DNA from 3 places in the Pseudomonas sp. A39 genome. Region 3 is predicted to be linked to each of the others. Evidence: predicted binding sites of a transcription regulator. Region 3 holds the regulator's gene; each other region holds the start of a gene.
What was found. The regulator FliA, encoded in region 3, starts transcription of late flagellar genes. The targets are predictions, from matches to a motif close to CTAAAGTTTNNNNNNNNNNNGCCGNTAA.
Positions count from the first base shown of each region.

Region 1 (6,927 bases), on a different contig from region 3:
GAGCGCCACCACTTCGACGCCGACGGTTTGCAGGCAACGGGTCACCTGTTTACGCGCCACCGAGGAATCGTCCACCGTCAGTACGCGCAGCGAAATAGCCTTGTGCGCGGTTTCGGCGTCCACCACACCGACGGAAATCGATTCGGACGTGGGGGCGACTTCGGCGAGGATCTTCTCCACGTCGATGATTTCCACCAACTGGTTATCGACCCGCGTCACCGCCGTGAGGTAGTGATCGCGACCGGTGCCCTTGGGCGGCGGATGGATCTCCTCCCAGTTCATGTTGACGATGCGCTCCACCGAGCGCACCAGGAAACCCTGGGTCTTGGTGTTGTATTCGGTAATGATCACGAACGGGTTCTCGCGGTCCTGCAACCCAGCAGAACCGGTGGCCAGGGCCAAATCAAGAATTGGAATCGTCGCGCCACGGATGTTAGCGACGCCACAGACCACAGGGCTGGACTTGGGCATGATGGTCAACTTGGGGCACTGCAGCACTTCCCGCACCTTGAACACATTGATGCCATACAGCTGCTTGCCATCCAGGCGAAAAAGCAACAACTCCAGGCGATTCTGCCCTACCAGCTGTGTGCGCTGGTTTACTGAATCCATTACTCCTGCCATGCCTTGACTCCTACGCTAAAACCTTTGGGGGTGCGATGCGCACCCAACACTAAACGGCACGAGCTTTGCTATTTATTGGTTTATGGATATTAAAACGACAGTTTCCCGACGCCCTGGTGCCCGACGATTGCGCAGATTGCTCTGCGCCGCGATGGCATTGCTTGCTGTTAGCCTGGGCACCACGGCCCGTGCCGATAACGTCACATTGCCTGATCTACTTATCGGCGTCACTCAAGGCTTTCTTGAGTTCACTGTAGAAGATTATCTGGCAACCACTCAGACGCCGGGGCGTTATGAAATCCAAGTCAACCAGTTGGACCCGCGTTTACGCATGCCAATGTGCGACAAGGAATTGACAGCCACGCTGGAAAGCCCCGCCCAACCCATCGGCCGCGTGACGGTGAAGGTGCGTTGCGACGGCGCCTCGCCCTGGACAGTGTTCGTGCCGGCACAGGTCAAACTGTTCCGCGATGTGGTGGTGGTTGCCCGGCCAATGAAACGCACCGGCATCATTGGTTTCGAAGATGTGGTACTGCGCGAACGCGACATCAGCATGATCAGCCAGGGCTACCTGACCTCCCTCGACCAAGCGGTCGGACAGAAATTAACCCGACCAGTGGTAACAGACCAAGTCATCACCCTGGTGCATCTTGAACAGGCAGAGGTGATTCGCAAGGGCGATCAGGTGGTGATTTCCGCCAGCAGTGGCGGGCTGAACGTAAAAATGCCGGGGGAGGCACTGTCCAACGGTGGCATGAGTGAGCAGATACGGGTCAAGAACCTCAACTCCAACCGCGTCATCAAGGCGCGAGTGACGGCCCCCGGGCAAGTCGAGGTTGCTTTATAGAGTGCTGGCAGAGGACGCTGGGTTTTTCTACACTGTGCACGAGATATTCCGTGCGCAGATTTATTGTCATTCGCGCCTAAAGTTCGTCCGGGTATTGCCGAAAACATGGCAAGCGTCCAAATACCCAGAGGTTTTTTGATCATGGTCATCGATTTCAGCCGTTTAAATAACACCCCGACAACGTCAGGCACTACGCGTACCACCGGTACCAAGGAAAACGTAGAAGCCAAGGCCCAGCCACTGCCCGCCAAGGCAGAACAGGCCGCCGTCAGCCAAAGCGGGGAATCCGTACACCTGAGCAATGAGGCTCAACAGTTGCAGAAGGTCACTGACTCGCTGCGCGATCAACCGGTGGTCAATAAAGCCCGTGTGGCCGAATTGAAACAGGCAATCGCCGATGGCAGCTATAAAGTCGACAGCAACCGTGTAGCCAGCAAGCTGCTTAATTTCGAAGCCGAGCGCTAGGCAAAGGCCTGCGCCGGGCTTTTGGACGCTTAAAACCCAAGGCCAGCCATGCATCACGACGAAAATCTGCTTCAACTGATCATTGATGATCTAGCGCCGACGCAGCAGCTGCTCGAGCTACTCAGGGAAGAATCCCTGGCCCTCTACGGCCGCGACATGCCGCTGCTGGAAGAAATTCTGGCGCGCAAGCAATCGCTGATTGTCCTGCTGGAACAGCATGGCAAAAAACGCAGCCAGATCCTCGTCAGCCTTGGCCTGCCCGCAGACCATGACGGCCTGGCGCAGCTGGCCAGCCACTCTTCGGTCGGCGATCAATTACTGGCCCAGAGCAAAGAACTCAATCAATTGCTCGCCCAGTGCCAGGAAGCCAACCTGCTCAACGGTCAGTCGATCCAGCTTCAGCAAGCTACGACCGCCAACCAGTTGCGTATACTTCACGGCGGAGAGCCTCCAGCGCTTTACAACGCTCAAGGTTCCACCTCGCGCCTGGTCAAGCCAAGCACTCGCAGTCAAGCCTGACGCCGGTTTACAGCGCGGCTATCCAAGACGCGCCACATACTGGCAGAATGCCTGCTCTTGCGTGTAGTCGTATTTTGTCTGGAGATGGAAGAACCGTGTTCAACGCCCTTAATGCGGAAGATGCTCCGCAGCCACCCAAGGTCCTCACCACCCCTCTGGAAATCGCCAGCACCTTGCGGATGCTGCAAGAAAGCCATGACCCGCTGATCATCACCTTCCACGAACGCAGCCAGCGCTTCCAGAGCTACCTGGTCGACGTCAACCGCGACGGCGGCTCCCTGGCCCTGGATGAAATGATCCCCCGCGATGGCGAACGCCACCTCGAAAATGGCGAACCCTTCCGCATTGAAGGCTTCCACGACGGTGTGCGCATTGCGTGGGAAAGCAACGGCAGCCTGAGCATCAGCGAAAAGGACGGCCACCGCATCTACACCGGCAGCCTGCCCGCCGAAGTGGTTTACCATCAGCGCCGCAATGCGTTCCGCGCCGCCTTGAAGCTGGCGCAACTGGTCAACATCGAACTGGGTGGAGAGAAGCTCAAGGCCCCGGTCAACGGCAAGCTGCTGGATATTTCCGCCACGGGCTGCAAATTGCGCTTTGAGGGAGATATCTCCGAGCGCCTGCAACTGGGCCAGGTGTATGACCGTTTCATCGCCGCCCTGCCCTTTGGCAGCATGACAACCTCAGTCGAACTGCGTTACCTGCACTTCGAAGAGAAGATCAACACCACCTTCGCCGGCGTGCGCTTCCACAATATGAGTGGCTTGGTGCAGCGCCAGGTCGAGCGCTTTGTTTACCAACTGCAACGCGAAGCACGGCGTTTCGACAAAGACGATGACTTTTAAACCTTAAAAGATCGCTGTAAAAAAAACGGGCAGATCCTGATGGACCTGCCCGTTTTACGTTCAGGGGCGCGCCCTGCTCAAGTCGTGAGGGTGTTCGTCAGGCCCTGCAGGCTCAGGCGGCCCTTCAAAGAGCGGCTCATCCGCCTGCGGATCGGGATCCGTCTCCGGCTCAGGTTCCGGGGCAGCGGTTTGCATTTGCTCCTGCACCACCTGCTCATCGACACGCGGATCCAGGGCGGCCACCAGCGGTGAACTGGACATACTGTCGGGCATCGCCACGTGATGCAGCGGCGCGTCTTCCACCTGATGCAAATTGGTGACGGCTTTCGGCCGGATACGCCACACCAGGATCAACGCACACAGGCTGAAAAACGCATACAGCATGTGGCTGCCGAACATCTTCATCACCACACCGGCCAGCAACGGCCCAATGCTGGCGCCTACGCCGTACGTGACCAGCAGCATCGCCGTGAGGGATACCCGACGATCACCTTCCACATGGTCGTTGGAGAACGCCACTGCCAGCGGGTACAGGCAGAACTGCACCAGCGAACACAAGAAACCCGCCACAAACAGAACTTCCAGCGGCACCTTGGTCATTATGGCCAACGGCAACGCCGCCACCGCCAGGCACAGGGCAAAACAACGAATCAGCAGCGCGCGATCATAGCGGTCCGACAACCACCCCAGCGGCCACTGCACCAGCAGGCCGGCAAAAATGCAGCTACCCATGAACAGGCCCACCTGCTCGGTGGTCAAGCCTTGTTGAGAGGCATAGAGCGGCGCCAGACCGTAGAACGAGCCCACGATCAACCCCGCCCCCAGCACGGTGCTCAACGACTGCGGCACGCGCTTGATAAAGAAGCGCGGCTCCATCGGCGCCGGGTGCAGGGCCGCCGGGTGAATCCGCCGAGTCATGGCCACCGGCACCAGGCACAGGGCAAAACACAGGGCAACCAGCATCAACAGCTCAAGGCCGAGCTGAGGGTGCATGACCAAGATCAACTGGCCGAGTACCAGGCCCAGGTAAGACGCAATCATATAGCCGCTGAACACCACGCCGCGTTGCTTGGCGTCTGCCTGCTCGTTGAGCCAGCTTTCGATGACCATGTACTGGCACATCATGCCCAGGCCCACGATCATCCGCAGCACGATCCAGGCCGGTAGCCAATCGATCAGGCCGTGGCCCAGCACGGCCGCACCGACAATACCGGCACAGGTGGCATAGGCCCGGATATGCCCGACCCGGGCAATCAGGCGGTGCCCGATCTTGCCGCCCAGCACCAGGCCAAAATAGTTGGCGGCCATCAGCGCACCCACCCACAGGCTGTCGACATGGTCGGCCGCCAGGCGCAGGGCCAGGTAAGTACTGAGCAGGCCGGAGCCGATCAGCATCATCAAGGAGGCGAAATAAAGGGCTCGAAAAGATTTCCAGATTTGGCGCATCGGCGTTCCGAGCGGCTCCTTGCAGTGAGAGACAGGGCTATCGGCATGATAGTCCGGGGTGGCCGGGTCCGGACAGGCGGCAGGCGCTGTTTCCGGGGATTAATTTGCTTACAGACTCAGACGCTGTCCGGCCGCTTGCGGGATACACGGATTGCGATAAATACACCGTGCACGTGCTGTGAACCCGGGACTGCAGCAAGGTTCGACTGAATCGTTGGAAAACGCGCACAAAAAAGCCCTGCCAGAATATTCTGTGCAGGGCTTTGAACCTGGTGTCCCAGGGCCGGTTCGAACGGCCAACCTTCCCCTTAGGAGGGGGATGCTCTATCCAATTGAGCTACTGGGACAAATGACCGACGTCGAGCCAAAGACGCGGCGACGGACGGCGTGCATGTTAACGGCCGAGGTGGGTTTTGTCATGTCGTCCGTAGGCTTTTCGAGTGTAGGCCAACCCACACCCGAGTGATTGCGGCCAGCCCCCGCAAACACGGGCACTTGCTACCATCGTGCAAAATGCACTCCCCCAAAATGCCATCATTGCAAATTGCAACCTTTCCGGTATTTGAAGTAGACTCAAGCCATTGATTTTATTGGATTAATAGTTTGGCACGGCACCTGCAATACTTCTCCTACAAACCCAACAAGCCACGGCATTAAGCGGAGAACATAACCATGAACAGTGCCCTTCTGTTAGCCCTCAATACCGTCGCCTTGGCCGCGTTGGTCACGTTCCATTTCCAATCGACTGGCAGCAATGACCCGGCGCAGATCAGCCAGGCCGTGCCGCATCATCTTCAACAGCGCCCACAGTTGGCGGTGATGACACCGAACGCACAGTCGCCCGTCCGCCTGACCCAAGGCACCCAGGCGGCACCTGCATCTGAACACTGGGTTTTCTGAGGAGGCCACCGATGACCAAATTTGCCTGGCTGTTTCTGTGCCTGACCGCGTTCACCGGCATGCTTGGACTGGGCGCTGAGTCACAAGACGGCCAAACCACGGCGTTCATTGCCAGTGCCGTGTTTGCCAGCCTGCTGCTGCTCACCCTGATTGTGGGTCGTCGGATCAAATTCGACCCGGTCCTGCGCTGATCCCCCTCCCGCCTTACCTTATGTCGCCTCATCCTCGCTAATCGGCAAATTGCCACTAGTCTTAAACCTAAGGGCAAAAGGCCACTTTGCGATAGCATGTGCGACCTCAAACCCTGTGGTGGCCTGGACTTACGGGAAGTTCCCCTGCGCGATTGCGTATGCAAAAGTTTTCCAACCAGTCCGCAAAAATGCAAATGAGTGCTGGCATAAAGCCTCTAGGCAGTTCAATATTTGTCACAGAATTGACGCCAAGGAACTGGCAAATCTGAGGCATGATGCGGCCTCTTTGCAATTCAGGTTGAACTTTGGTCGTGAGCCTTGTCTTAACACTCATCTTGCGGCCAATTCCAAAAACCGCTCCCCTGAACTAACCGGTTAAATATATGCGCCCATTGAAACAGGCAATTTATTCCAGCCGTACGGCTGACAAGTTCGTCGTACGTCTGCCAGACGGAATGCGGGAACGCATTGCCGAGGTGGCTCGCAATCATCACCGCAGCATGAACTCCGAGATCATCGCTCGCCTGGAACAAAGCCTCATTCAGGAAGGTGCGCTGGGCGACGAGTTGAGCATGCGCATGGACAGCCCTGAGCTGTCGCTGCACGAACGCGAACTGCTGCAGCGTTTTCGTCAGCTCTCCCACCGTCAGCAAAATGCTCTCGTCTCGCTTATCGCGCACGACGTTGAGGCGGCCGCAGAAGCCAATTGATTTGCAACTGAAAGCCGAAGCCAGCCATGTGCTGGCTTTTTTTTGCCTGGGATTTGGCGGGAATCCCTAGAAGCCGAGCTTCTTCAGCGAGCAAGCTTGCTTGCGCTGAAGCGCGAAGCACCTGCCAGGGATACGACTGCTGCGCAGCCGAGCGGGAGCAAGCTCCCTTGTCACAAAAAGCCAGCGCCCAGAGGGGAGCCGGCATGCGATGAACGATCAGAGCAGGAAGATCGTTGCCAGGCCCAGGAAGATGAAGAAGCCACCACTGTCGGTCATGGCCGTGATCATCACACTGGCCCCCATGGCAGGGTCACGCCCAAGGCGGGCGAGGGTCATGGGGATCAGCACCCCCATCAGCGCAGCGAGCAGCAGGTTGAGCG
Region 1 covers NZ_JBYVMD010000085.1:436-7,362, forward strand. The annotation lists gene AC3ZU9_RS30565 (chemotaxis protein CheV) at 1-624, opposite strand, end outside; gene flgA (flagellar basal body P-ring formation chaperone FlgA) at 707-1,471, shown strand; gene flgM (flagellar biosynthesis anti-sigma factor FlgM) at 1,613-1,936, shown strand; gene AC3ZU9_RS30580 (flagella synthesis protein FlgN) at 1,985-2,455, shown strand; gene AC3ZU9_RS30585 (flagellar brake protein) at 2,551-3,300, shown strand; gene AC3ZU9_RS30590 (MFS transporter) at 3,361-4,746, opposite strand; tRNA gene AC3ZU9_RS30595 (tRNA-Arg) at 5,017-5,093, opposite strand; gene AC3ZU9_RS30600 (hypothetical protein) at 5,419-5,646, shown strand; gene AC3ZU9_RS30605 (PA3371 family protein) at 5,658-5,837, shown strand; gene AC3ZU9_RS30610 (Arc family DNA-binding protein) at 6,221-6,547, shown strand; gene mgtE (magnesium transporter) at 6,764-6,927, opposite strand, start outside.
Region 1: flgM (flagellar biosynthesis anti-sigma factor FlgM) is a predicted target of FliA. The motif match lies at 1,548-1,575, and genes of this name have one in related genera.

Region 2 (6,927 bases), on a different contig from region 3:
GGACCTGCCAAAGAGAGACGATCCGGTCGTGGAGCTGCTGTATACCGTGCTCCTCGGAATTTAACATCCACGGCAACCTGCGTTGACCTTAACTCGCGATCAATAAAGGTGGCCGACTGCATGTACACATTCGTGAGCTTTACCTTTGCAGAACTGCTCGAGAAGGTTTGGGCGCTCAATGATCAGCTTTAAAGCTCATGAAAAATATAGTCGGACGACACTGAATTATCGAGCAGCACCCCAGACTGAGCTAGAGACTCTCGTCGCGCCTGACTGCTCGTCCGGACGCTCCAGGAAACTGCTCTTCCAGGCTCGAGCCCTTCGTCGTTGCGACTTATCGCGTCCATCAACTCATTCCTCTCAGGGAGGTACACAGCAAAGGCATCTTCTTTCCATGCCGCCACTGTCATATTCATGGACTCGCAAATAGACACCTTCGCCCTCGCATCAAGCCTGTCCGCAGTTTTAGACTGTTCAATTTGATCAGCCAAGCCCGTGGCAACTCCAGAGTCAGAAACAATAACATCCCCCGCCTCCAAAGTTTCCGGTAGGCAGACCTTATTTAGCGGGTCCAATACGATAAAAGGTGAGATTTCCATCGGATAAATGCGGCACACCAGAGGTCGCTCATGATAAATACCACACCGTTCCTGATCATCAAGATTTGGGCACTGGTCAAGCGCATTAGCGGCGAAGATTGCGATGATATTGATTTTTACACCACTACTATCCACCCGTGCAGAGCGTCCAATATTGTGGGCGCGCTTTTCAGGTTCTGTTTGCCAATAGGACTTGTCGAACGCCTCAAGAATCACTGCAACGTCGTGACCGCGCTGTAGCCACCGCCTGGACTCTTCCAAGGTCAATGGAATCAATCGCCCTTTGCAACAAACGCCGCAGCCATTGCACGCAAACGTACTGTCGTGTTTTTCATATGACATCCGAGAGGTTTTACTATTTACTACGACTGTCGAACAAGTTCATCCACTCAATGTGATTGCGCAGCCTATAACATGGAGGCAATAACAACGCCTACCGTCATCAGACCTTAAACTTGCCAACGAGTGTTTGGAGATGCACGCCAAGTCGAGCAAGCTCGATACTAGAAGCGGCAGTCTCCTCACTGGCAGCAGCAGTTTGTTCGGAAACCTCTCTCACATTCAACACACTAAGATTGATCTCATCTGCAACAGCGCTTTGCTGTTCCGATGCAGCAGCAATTTGCAAGTTCATGGACTCGACCGTAGCGACCAAACGGGTAATTTTAATGAGTGACGTACCCGTACGACGAGTGAGCTCGACGCTACTGCTGGTGAGCGCGCAACTTTTCTCCAAGGTATCTGCGACTTCCTGCGTTCGTCTATGCAGGCCACCAATCAGAGTCTCGATTTCCTCAGTGGAGGACTGAGTTCGCTGAGCCAAGCTGCGAACTTCATCAGCGACTACAGCGAAACCGCGCCCTGCCTCGCCGGCACGCGCTGCTTCAATGGCAGCGTTCAACGCTAACAGGTTAGTCTGCTGGGCCACTGACTTTATAACGTCCAGTACCGTTCCGATCTTGTCACTTTCTCGCTTAAGCTCAGCCATTGCATTCGTCGAGTGGCCAAATTCCAAGTCTAGATCAGTTATTTTTTCAATCGCCTGAGTGACTACTTTGTCGCTTTCACGAGCTTCATTGCCAGCGCTGAGCGCGGCAGTCGAAGCCTCCTCGGTACTGCGCGCAACTTCCTGCACGGTCGCAACCATCTCGTTCATTGCTTTCACGACCTGGTCAGTTTCAAACTTTTGACTGTTAACGCCAGCGCTGGTCTGCTCAGTGACGGCAGACAATTCTTCAGCCGCGCTAGAAATTTGTATGACACCATCGCGCAAATCACTCATCAGCTCTCGTAGGTTCAAAGTCATTTTTCGCAGACTGATTTGCAACTGTCCTAATTCATCACGTCGAGATATTTTGATGTCGTGACTTAAGTCGCCGTTGGCCACCAGCTCTGCACTCTGAAGTGCCTCTTTTAACGGACCAACGATCAAGTTAGTGATCAGCCATGCTGCTAAAAAACCCAGTACAAGTGCCAACGCCGTCATACCGACAAGCATCTGATTGGCGAAGTTAATTTCCTGATCGCGTTTGCTCGACTGATTTTTCGACAATTGCCCACTGGACTCAAGAATACTTTTTATATCCTCATCCAAGGCTATTTGAGCGCTATTAGAGCTCGCATCATTACGGGCCTCAATGGCGTGCACGAAGTCTTGAAAATGATTTCGATAGTTCTCAACTGAAGTATCCGCAACACTCACCCAGCGCTGATCGACATCGTCGGCAAATATAAATTTTAGTGCGTCTATTTTAAGATTCAAATCATCCATTACTTTAATAACAGCTTCAGCGCGAGCGGAATCTGGGCTGAGTGCGTACCTCAAGCGCGCATTGCGCATATCACGCGCCACTTCATTGAGCACGGAGATGTCAATCAACTTATTACTGCGCGCCGCCAACTTCTCAAACCCACTCCACCCTACGACTGCGGTCAGTACAGTTAGCGTGAGTACCAACAGAAAGCCCAAAGTCAATTTCGAACGGACGCTAATATCAACCAGTACTTGTGCAACCGAATTAATCATCTGCGCGAATCCCTTTTTTAAATACGATTAAAGGATGAGCCAGAACAGCCACTCCAGCCAACATCCATGTCCACTTTAACGGCCACAGCTGCGCCATTTATTATAAATAAATCATTTCACCTTCTACACAACTTATATTGACTTTATCCGTCACGCGATGTTCGGCCCACGTTATCAACGCGTAGCGCGCCCACTCTTTTGCGGTTTTTATGAATTTTTTGATCGTGTCGTACTATTTGATCTACAACACGACGATGATATGCGTGTTGCGATTCACCCATAAGGTGTATTTTTGGATTTCACTCTTCCACAAATGACACTTATCAATCTCTCGCTCGAAGTGTTAATACCTCATCGAGAACAGTCCTTCGGGAATTCTGCCTCTGTCAATCCAGATACATAGGCAACAGTGATAGGGATCATGATGCATTCCTGATAACAAAAAAAAGAAAAAAGATTAGACACGCAGTTCGCGCATCAAATCGCGCTCCAACGCAGCAGAAGCAGCAAGCAACCCACCTACCATTGCACCACTCACCCCGCCCATGGCCACGTCCTGGCCGCTGAACAACAACCCTTTCACCGGACTGTGTGCACGTGTCCACCGCTGAGCGTAACGATCCGGTGTCGGCGTGAACGACATAAAGTCACCATGACTACGCCCCAAGAAGTGGTTGAAGCTGATCGGTGTGGCTAACTCGCTATGAACGACGTGTCCGCGAGCCTTGGGATAAAAGCGATAGACCTGTTCTAGCATTTCCTCGGTCAGGCGAGCCTTTAGTTCCTCATAGGCATCGCCACGACGTTTCCATTGAGTGTCGGTGAAACGTTGCCAGAGGCTCCAATCGGTAAAACTGCAAATATCCATCGTGCAACGATCGGGATAACGCTCGGGCCAGGTCGGGTCTTTGGCGGACGGTTGGGAGATGAAATGCAGCGGCATGGGGCGGAGCTCGGAGTCGGCCAAATAGTGCTGCCAGTCTTCGTGCTGCCGAGCGCTTTGGTGAGTCCAGATATTGGCTGGCCCAACCTCAAGCGACGCATTGCTCGCGTCAAGGCCGAGATTTAGGACAACTGCAGGCAATGACGACTGCGCTGCCTCGGCAGTACGGCGCAATTCAGCCACGCTTTTATTGGTGTCCGGCAGTAGTCGTAGCGTCTGACGGATGCCAATTCCACTGATCACGAGGGGAGCCTCAATTATTTCGCCATCGGCCATCCTGACACCCAACGCACGGCCATTCCTTTCGACAACTTCAGTCACCTCAGCAGCGACCAGCACACGCCCTCCTGCCTCCGTGATGGTTTCAATCATTGCGTCCGCGATCACTTGCGCCCCCCCGATCGGGTAGCTGGCACCGTCCAGGTAATGTCGAATAACGGCGGCATGCGCAGCAAACGAGGCCTCGCTCGGCAAGGCAGCATAGTCACCAAAGTGACCGCACAGCACCGCAATCAGGGTTTCGTTGTCGGTGAGTTCGCGCAGTACATCAAGTGCGGTCCGGGATGCGTATGGCATGAATGTCGGTGCCACCTGATCGAACGCGGCGTCGGCCATTGCAGGTGGCAGTGCGCGCGCCCCCAGAAACACTGCCGCAGGGCGACTGACCTGCTTAACGAGGTCGATGTAGCGGTCAATAGCCAACGCCTCGGCGGGGAAGTACTCCTTCATCCGCGCTTTGAAAGCCTCCCCGCCCGCGTGGTATTCGAAGACCTCGTCACCCACGGCAATCCGGTTATAGATGTCGGGCATTTTTGCCCATTGGATTTTTTCGCGAGTAACCTTGGCAAACAATGAGGTCAGCGTTCCTGGTCGATGGACTTCACCGACATAGTGCAAACCCACATCCCACTCAAACCCGGGGCGCTTGAATACCTGGAGACAGCCGCCTGCGACAGCATGACGCTCCAGCACCAATACGCGCTTGCCGTCCAATGCCAATAGTGCGGCCGACGTCAGGCTGCCCGCTCCAGAGCCAATGACGATGGCGTCGAAACGTTGGTCGAGCGCTCCACTCGCGCGTGCTCGTTTGTAGCTTCTGTCATTATCGTTGATCATCTATCGCCGCTCTTGTTGGTGTTGTTATCGAGAAATGATGGATGCAGAGCACGCTATTCCGATGTGGACGATGCGTCTGTCAAGAACTTGAACTTTGGTGAGGCCCGAACAGATGACTTCCTCCGAGCACTACTTGGGCACCTGGCTCAGCACTGTTTGTGGAGACGCGTGGTTTTCCAGCTGTGATTCAGTTCTGCAGACAGCACTGCTCGCGCAGGCGCGAGCACGGCAGCTTGACTCGGGAGAAGCGTTGTATCGCCAGGGTGATCTGCCGACCCATGCCCTGTTCTGCGTTCTGCGAGGGGCGGTGTCCGTCGAGAATGCAGAGGCCGACGGAGCAGCCTCCTTACTGGTGTATCTCGAGCCCGGACATTGGTTTGGCGATGCCTGTCTGATTGACGGATTGGCACGGCACCACGATGCATTTGCAGATGGCCCTACCACGGTATTGACCCTCGAGCTCCAACCTTTCCTCGACTGGCTCAACGAGCATCCGAAGTACTGGCAGGACATTGCTCGACTGAGCGTCGCCAAACTGCGGGTTACTTATCAGGTCGTTGCCGAACGGGGCTCATTGCATAGGCGCCTGGCACGCCGACTCTGGCTCATGGCCCATGGTTTCGGCTCCCGCCCGCAGTCGCCTTCAATTGATCTAAGCGTCTCGCAAGAGCAGTTGGCCTACATGATGGGCAGCAGCCGGCAAAGCATAAATGCAGCTCTGCATGAGTTGGAGCTTGAGGGCTTTATCGCGCAACGCTACCGAGAGGTCGGCATCATTGATTTACCTGGCCTTTTGCTGCATGCCAATGGCGTAAAGTCTTGACTCGGGAGTGTCCTTCCGGAGCTATCATCGGGACGGCACCTCACCCACGACTGTGGTGCGGAGTATCTCTCCGCGAATGCCATGGTAGTCAGCCATCGGCATGTGTCGGATACTGCGTTTTCGCCTCTTCAAGCTTCAAGCCTTTATTCCCGAGGTGTCCGACGGGCTAACCAACAGGACCTTCTTTGCGGTTTCAGGATGATGGTTCAAACCTATAGCCGACAAAATCGGAAAGCGACGAATCAGAACAGTTTTGCATTGAGAAATGATGATTATAAGTCATCAAAAATGAGTAGCTGAATTTCACAAGTAAATACCAATCCAGCTCATTCTGATTTTACGACAGCGCACAGGTTCACGTGATAGCATTCTCACGTAGCGGACGTTCGATTCGCTGCAATGGCGACAAGGACGTCCGCTCGAGAAACGTGCCGGGTCACGGCGCGGTTACTACTCAAGTTAATCAAGGATCTGATTAATCATGGCCAAACCCTCAACCTTCTCTCCCTGCAAACTGGCCAGCGCTATCGTCGGTTCACTGTTGCTGTCCAGCCTACCCGCACATGCCGCCGACATTTGGCTGGATGCAGCCACGACTGGTTTCGCCACTCTGAACGGTGGTACCAAGGGTGGCTCCAGAGCGGCGGCAAATAACATCTATACGGTAAAAAATGCTGCAGAGTTCAAAGCCGCGCTCAAAGCAAGCGTGGGGAGCAACGGCCGTATCATCAAAATCACCGGGGTCATTGACATCAGCGAAGGCAAGCCTTATGTCAAAACCGATGATATGAAGGTACGAGCCCGACTGGATATTCCAGGCAAGACCACGATTGTCGGTATTGGCAGCAATGCAGAGATCCGTGAAGGGTACCTTTACGCCAAGGAAAACGACGTCATTATCCGTAACCTCACCATCGAAAACCCGTGGGACCCTGAGCCGAAATGGGCGCCTACAGATGGCAAGGCCGGTAACTGGAACTCAGAATACGACAGCCTGACCATCGAAAAAGCCAGCAACGTGTGGATCGACCATGTCACCTTCACCGATGGCCGCCGCACCGATGATCAGAACGGTACCGAAAATGGCCGGCCCAAGCAGCACCACGACGGCGCGCTGGACGTAAAAAAGGAGGCTAACTTCGTCACCATTTCGTATTCGGTATTCAAGTCCCATGAGAAGAACAACCTGATCGGTTCCAGTGACACGGACACCACCGATGACGGCAAGCTCAAGGTGACGATCCACAATACCTTATTCGAGAATATCTCCTCACGCGCCCCGCGCGTGCGCTTCGGCCAGGTGCACCTGTACAACAACTATCATGTGGGTAGCACCAGCGACAAAATCTATCCATATGTATACGCGCATGGTGTTGGCAAGGGCTCGAAAATCTTCTCCGAAAGGAACGCGTTCGAGATC
Region 2 covers NZ_JBYVMD010000012.1:69,654-76,580, reverse strand. The annotation lists gene AC3ZU9_RS12115 (YkgJ family cysteine cluster protein) at 189-866, opposite strand; gene AC3ZU9_RS12110 (methyl-accepting chemotaxis protein) at 1,042-2,625, opposite strand; gene AC3ZU9_RS12105 (phytoene desaturase family protein) at 3,083-4,684, opposite strand; gene AC3ZU9_RS12100 (Crp/Fnr family transcriptional regulator) at 4,797-5,507, shown strand; gene AC3ZU9_RS12095 (pectate lyase family protein) at 5,989-6,927, shown strand, end outside.
Region 2: AC3ZU9_RS12110 (methyl-accepting chemotaxis protein) is a predicted target of FliA. The motif match lies at 2,701-2,728, and genes of this name have one in related genera.

Region 3 (6,927 bases):
GCCGCCGGTAAGGTGATCCAGGCCTTCGGTGAGGTGGTGATCGGCGGTAACTACGTGGTCGGTATCGTGGTGTTTGCGATCCTGATGATCATCAACTTCGTGGTGGTGACCAAGGGCGCCGGGCGGATCTCCGAGGTGAGCGCGCGCTTTACCCTCGACGCCATGCCCGGGAAACAGATGGCCATCGACGCCGACCTCAACGCCGGCCTGATCGACCAGAACCAAGCTAAAACCCGTCGTTTGGAAGTCGCCCAGGAAGCCGAGTTCTACGGCTCCATGGACGGTGCCAGTAAATTCGTGCGCGGTGACGCCATTGCGGGCCTGCTGATCCTGTTCATCAACCTCATCGGCGGCATGGCAGTCGGCATCTTCCAACACGGCATGACTTTCGGCGATGCGGGCAAGGTGTACGCCTTGCTGACCATCGGTGACGGTTTAGTGGCGCAATTGCCATCACTGTTGTTATCCACAGCAGCGGCGATCATGGTGACCCGTGCTTCGGGCTCCGAAGACATGGGCAAGCAGATCAGCCGCCAGATGTTCGCCTCGCCCAAGGCGCTGGCCGTGGCGGCGGGCATTATGGCGATCATGGGCATCGTGCCGGGCATGCCGCACGTGTCGTTCCTCAGCATGGCTGCGCTGGCCGGTGGCGGTGCGTACCTGTTCTGGAAGAAGCAGAACGCCGTCAAGGTTCAAGCCTTGCAGGAAGTCGCGCGCCAGCAGGAGCTGCTGCCATCCCCGGCCCGCGCCCAGGAAACCAAGGAGCTTGGCTGGGATGACGTGACCCCGATCGACATGATCGGCCTGGAAGTCGGCTATCGCCTGATTCCGCTGGTGGACCGCAACCAAGGCGGGCAATTGCTCGCGCGGATCAAGGGTGTGCGCAAGAAGCTGTCCCAGGACCTGGGCTTTTTGATGCCCACTGTGCATATCCGCGACAACCTCGACCTGGCGCCCAGTGCCTACCGCTTGACGCTGATGGGCGTGATCCTGGCCGAAGCCGAGATCTACCCGGACCGCGAGCTGGCGATCAACCCTGGGCAGGTGTTCGGCAGCCTCAATGGCATCACCGCCAAAGATCCGGCTTTTGGCCTGGAAGCGGTATGGATCGAAATCAGCCAGCGCAGCCAGGCCCAGTCGCTCGGCTATACCGTGGTGGACGCCAGCACCGTGGTTGCCACTCACCTTAACCAGATTCTGTACAAGCACTCCCATGAGCTGATCGGCCACGAGGAAGTCCAGCAATTGATGGGTTTGCTCGGCAAAGCCTCACCAAAACTCGCCGAAGAGCTGGTGCCGGGCGTGCTGTCGTTGTCGCAATTGCTCAAAGTGCTGCAGGCGCTGCTGGCCGAACAAGTGCCGGTACGCGACATTCGCAGCATCGCCGAGGCCATCGCCAACAACGCCGCCAAGAGTCAAGATACTGCCGCCTTGGTGGCTGCGGTGCGCGTCGGATTGTCGCGTGCAATCGTGCAAAGCATTGTAGGGCTTGACTCCGAGCTGCCTGTGATCACCTTGGAACCAAGGTTGGAACAAATATTGCTCAATAGTATTCAGAAGGCAGGACAAGGCCAGGAAGAGGGCGTTCTGCTGGAGCCAAGCATGGCTGAGAAGCTGCAGCGTTCGTTGATCGACGCCGCACAGCGCCAGGAAATGCAGGGCCAACCGGTGATCCTGCTGGTGGCAGGCCCCGTCCGGGCGATGTTGTCGCGGTTTGGGCGCCTGGCAGTACCGAATTTGCACGTTTTGGCTTATCAGGAAATTCCTGACAACAAGCAAGTGACTATCGTCGCGACAGTAGGGCCCAACGGCTGAGGGTAGTGGGTTATGCAAGTTAAGCGTTTTTTCGCCGCCGATATGCGTCAGGCCATGAAACTGGTTCGTGATGAGCTGGGCGCCGACGCCGCGATTATCGGAAACCGTCGTATTGCCGGCGGTGTCGAGCTGACGGCTGCCCTGGATTACACCCCCCAGGCCCTGGCGCCACGCGTGCCGAACATGGAGCTTGAAGACGAGCTGCGCAAGACCGCTTCGCGCATTGTCTCGGCCCAGGCTGAGCTGAGCATGCGGGGCGACAGCGATGCCACCACCAATCGCCAGTTGTTCGCTGGCTTGCCGTTGACCGCTGCCGAGCCGCTGGTCGAGCCGACCTTCAAAGAGCCGCCACGTCCGGCCGCGCCTGCCCCGGCTGCGGCTGTCGACCAGCGCGTGTTCGACTCGATGCGCTTTGAACTCAACGGCCTGCGCGAACTGCTCGAAGTGCAGCTTGGCTCGCTGGCCTGGACCCAATTGCAAGGCAGCAAGCCGCAACAGGCCAACCTGTGGCGCCGCCTGCAACGCATCGGCTTGTCCGGCCCGTTGTCCCGCGACCTGCTGGCGCTGACCACCGAAATCGAAGAACCCCGCCAGGCCTGGCGCATGTTGCTGGCCCACTTGGCGCGCATGATTGCCACCCCGGAAATCGAACCCCTGGAAGAGGGCGGTGTGATTGCCATGGTCGGCCCAGCCGGCATGGGCAAGACCACCACCCTGGCCAAGCTGGCCGCACGCTATGTGCTCAAGTACGGCGCGCAGAATATCGCGCTGGTGAGCATGGACAGCTACCGCATTGGCGCCCAGGAACAGCTCAAGACCCTGGGCCGGATCCTCAACGTATCGGTGACCCATGTCGACCCGGGCCAGTCCCTGGCCAACGCCCTCGACCCGCTGCTGCGCAAGCGCGTGGTGCTGATCGATACCGCCGGCCTGCAAGCCAGCGACCCGGCGTTGCGCATGCAACTGGAAAGCCTGGCAGGTCGCGGCATCAAGTCGAAAAATTACCTGGTGCTTGCAACCACCAGCCAGAAACAAGTTCTTACCGCTGCGTACCACAGTTACAAGCGTTGTGGCCTGGCCGGTTGCATCCTCACCAAGCTCGACGAAACTGCGAGCCTGGGCGAGGTGCTGAGCCTGGCCATCAGTCATGAATTGCCGGTCGCCTACCTGACCGACGGACCGCGGATCCCGGATGATCTGCATCTGCCGCGCCGTCATCAGTTGGTCAGCCGCGCAGTCAGCGTGCAAATGCAAGAAGAGCCTAGCGAGGAAGCGATGGCCGATATGTTCGCCGACCTTTACCACAGCCCGGCAAAACGGGTGGGTTGAGTCAGGATGAACACCGTGAAATGTACCTACATCGATGGTCTGCAAGCGATTCACGCGGCCAAGCCATGTAGCCTGCGTCTAAGCAAGACAAGGTAAAGAAATAAAATGGGCAGCATGCATCCCGTACAGGTGATCGCGGTGACCGGCGGCAAAGGTGGCGTCGGGAAAACTAACGTGTCAGTGAATTTGTCCCTGGCCCTGGCAGAGCTTGGCCGTCGCGTCATGCTGCTGGATGCTGACCTGGGGCTGGCGAACGTCGACGTTCTGCTGGGGCTGACGCCCAAACACACCCTTGCCGATGTGATCGAGGGCCGCTGTGAGCTGCGCGATGTGCTGCTGCAGGGCCCTGGCGGCATCCGCATCGTGCCTGCCGCCTCCGGCACCCAGAGCATGGTGCACCTGAGCCCGGCACAGCATGCCGGGCTGATCCAGGCCTTCAGTGATATCGGCGACAACCTCGACGTGCTGGTGATCGACACCGCGGCCGGGATCGGCGAGTCCGTGGTCAGCTTCGTGCGCGCCGCGCAGGAAGTATTGCTGGTGGTCTGCGACGAACCCACCTCGATCACCGACGCCTACGCCCTGATCAAACTGCTTAACCGTGACTACGGCATGAACCGCTTCCGCGTGCTGGCCAACATGGCCCAGAGCCCGCAGGAAGGGCGCAACCTGTTCGCCAAGTTGACCAAGGTCACGGATCGCTTCCTCGATGTCGCCTTACAATACGTCGGCGCAGTTCCCTACGACGAGTGTGTGCGCAAGGCTGTGCAAAAGCAGCGTGCAGTCTACGAAGCGTTCCCTCGTTCCAAATGCGCATTGGCGTTCAAGGCTATTGCCCAGAAGGTCGATACCTGGCCGTTGCCCGCCAACCCTCGGGGGCATCTGGAGTTTTTCGTCGAGCGATTGGTGCATCAGACGAGCGCAGGACCCGTGCTATGACAGCGAACGGCTATAACGCTTACAAAAAGTCGGCCCGTGACAGCCAGGGTGAGTTGATCGAGCGCTACGCGCCACTGGTCAAGCGCATCGCCTATCACTTGCTGGCACGCCTGCCCGCCAGCGTCCAGGTCGAAGACCTGATCCAGGCGGGCATGATCGGTTTGCTCGAAGTGTCGACCAAATACGACGCGAGCAAGGGGGCGAGCTTCGAGACGTATGCGGGGATTCGTATCCGTGGCGCGATGCTCGACGAGGTGCGTAAAGGTGACTGGGCACCACGTTCGGTGCATCGCAATACGCGCATGGTCAGTGACGCAATTCGCGCAATTGAAGCAAAAACCGGTCGCGACGCTAAAGATCACGAAGTTGCGGCCGAACTCCAATTGAGTCTCGACGATTATTACGGGATTTTGAACGATACCTTGGGCAGCCGCCTGTTCAGTTTCGACGACCTCTTGCAGGACGGCGAGCACGAAGGGCTGCACGAGGATGGCGCGAGTGCTCATATGGAGCCGTCGCGTGACCTGGAAGATGAACGCTTCCAGGGTGCGCTGGCGGACGCGATTGCCAATTTGCCGGAGCGTGAGCGGTTGGTGTTGGCGCTGTACTACGACGAAGAGCTGAACCTCAAGGAAATCGGTGAGGTCCTGGGGGTCAGCGAATCGCGGGTCAGCCAGTTGCACAGCCAGTGCGCAGCCCGCTTGCGGGGGCGTTTGGGAGAGTGGCGAGCGCGCTGACAGGCAGTGTGGGGACACTGCAGACGATACCGCGAGGGCAGCAAGCCTTCGCGGTTTCGACCCGTGGTGCCCGAGGCGTCCTTTTTGTGTAATGCCTGTTGATTGAAATGGCGCGTCCAGGTGCTGGGCGCGTTTAAGACTGCTTGGAGGTCGAATTGGACAAGAACATGAAAATCCTCATCGTTGATGACTTTTCAACGATGCGGCGGATCATAAAAAACCTGTTGCGTGACCTTGGGTTCACTAACACGGTCGAGGCGGATGACGGCATTACGGCGATTCCGATCCTCAACAGCGGGAGCATCGACTTTCTGGTAACGGACTGGAACATGCCGGGCATGACCGGTATCGACTTGCTGCGCCACGTGCGCGCTGACGAAAAACTACGCAGCCTTCCCGTGCTGATGGTGACCGCCGAAGCCAAGCGTGAACAGATCATCGAAGCCGCCCAAGCCGGGGTTAACGGTTACGTGGTCAAGCCATTCACTGCATTGGCCTTGAAAGAGAAGATCGAAAAAATCTTCGAACGCATCCACGGCTAATGCCATCGCGGGGGAGCTATGGAGCATAAAGAAACGTCACAGGGAGACTTTGAGTCGACCCTGAAAAAGCATGCTCACCAGTTGGTCGACAGCCTTGAAAAAGGCCAGTTCGGCGATGCGGTGCAGTTAATCCATGAGCTCAATCAGACCCGTGACCGCGGCCTGTATCAGGAAGTGGGCAAGCTCACGCGCGAGCTGCACAGTGCGATCGTCAATTTCCAGATTGACCCGCATATGCCCCAGGCCGAAGAGATCTCGCAGATCACCGATGCCACCGAACGCCTGTCCTATGTGGTCAGGCTGACTGAGGCGGCGGCCAACCGCACCATGGACCTGGTGGAAAACGCCACGCCCCTGGTCAACGGCATGGCCACCGAGGCCCAGGCCTTGAGCCACGACTGGGGCCGTTTCATGCGCCGCGAAGTCGGGGCTGAAGAGTTTCGTGAGTTGGCGCGTCGGGTCGACGGGTTCTTGTCACGCAGCGAGCAGGAAAACCGCACGGTTTCCAGCAACCTCAACGACATTCTGCTGGCCCAGGATTACCAGGACCTCACCGGTCAGGTGATCAAGCGTGTGACCCAATTGGTCACCGAAGTGGAAAGCAACTTGCTCAAATTGGTGCTTATGGCAGGCCAGGTTGATCGTTTCGCCGGCATTGAACATGACCGCGAAGCGATCCTCTCGGAAAAAGATCCACAAAAACATCTCGCCAAGGGTGAAGGTCCGCAGATTCATGCCGATAAACGTGAAGACGTTATGTCAGGTCAGGATGACGTAGATGACCTGTTATCCAGTTTAGGCTTCTAAGGAGCACACCCATGAGCTTCGGCGCCGATGAAGAGATCCTTCAGGATTTCCTTGTAGAGGCCGGCGAAATTTTAGAGCAACTGTCCGAGCAACTGGTCGAGCTGGAAAGCCGCCCGGATGATGCGAACCTGCTCAATGCAATTTTTCGCGGTTTTCATACTGTAAAAGGGGGCGCCGGCTTCCTCCAGCTCCATGAGCTGGTGGAGTGCTGCCACATCGCCGAGAACGTGTTCGACATCCTGCGCAAGGGTGAGCGTCACGTTGATTCGGAGTTGATGGACGTGATTCTCGAAGCACTCGATGCGGTCAACGGCATGTTCAGCGAAGTGCGCGAACGTGCCCCGATCACCGCAGCCACTCCGGAGCTGCTGGCCGCCCTGGCGCGCTATGCCGAGCCTGCCGACCTGTCGGCTGCGCCGGTGGCTGAAGCGGCGCCGGAACCTGTGGCAGAGCCCGAAGCGGATGTGACCGACAGCGAGTTTGAACAGCTGCTCAACTCCCTCAGTGCCGTCAAGGCCGAGGCAGAAGCACCGGCCGCCGTTGCTCCGGCAGCGGCGCCGACCAGCGAAGACATTACCGACGCTGAGTTCGAATCCCTGCTCGACCAGTTGCACGGCAAAGGCCAGTTCGCGGCCGACGCCGTGCCACCGGCTGCTGCTGCCGCGGCACCTGCCGCGCCCGTCAGCACTGACATCACCGACGACGAATTTGAAGCGTTGCTCGACCAACTGCATGGCAAGGGCACTTTCGCGGCCGAT
Region 3 covers NZ_JBYVMD010000003.1:135,062-141,988, reverse strand. The annotation lists gene flhA (flagellar biosynthesis protein FlhA) at 1-1,815, shown strand, start outside; gene flhF (flagellar biosynthesis GTPase FlhF) at 1,828-3,144, shown strand; gene fleN (flagellar synthesis regulator FleN) at 3,250-4,083, shown strand; gene fliA (RNA polymerase sigma factor FliA) at 4,080-4,820, shown strand; gene AC3ZU9_RS03480 (chemotaxis response regulator CheY) at 4,988-5,362, shown strand; gene AC3ZU9_RS03475 (protein phosphatase CheZ) at 5,381-6,169, shown strand; gene AC3ZU9_RS03470 (chemotaxis protein CheA) at 6,181-6,927, shown strand, end outside.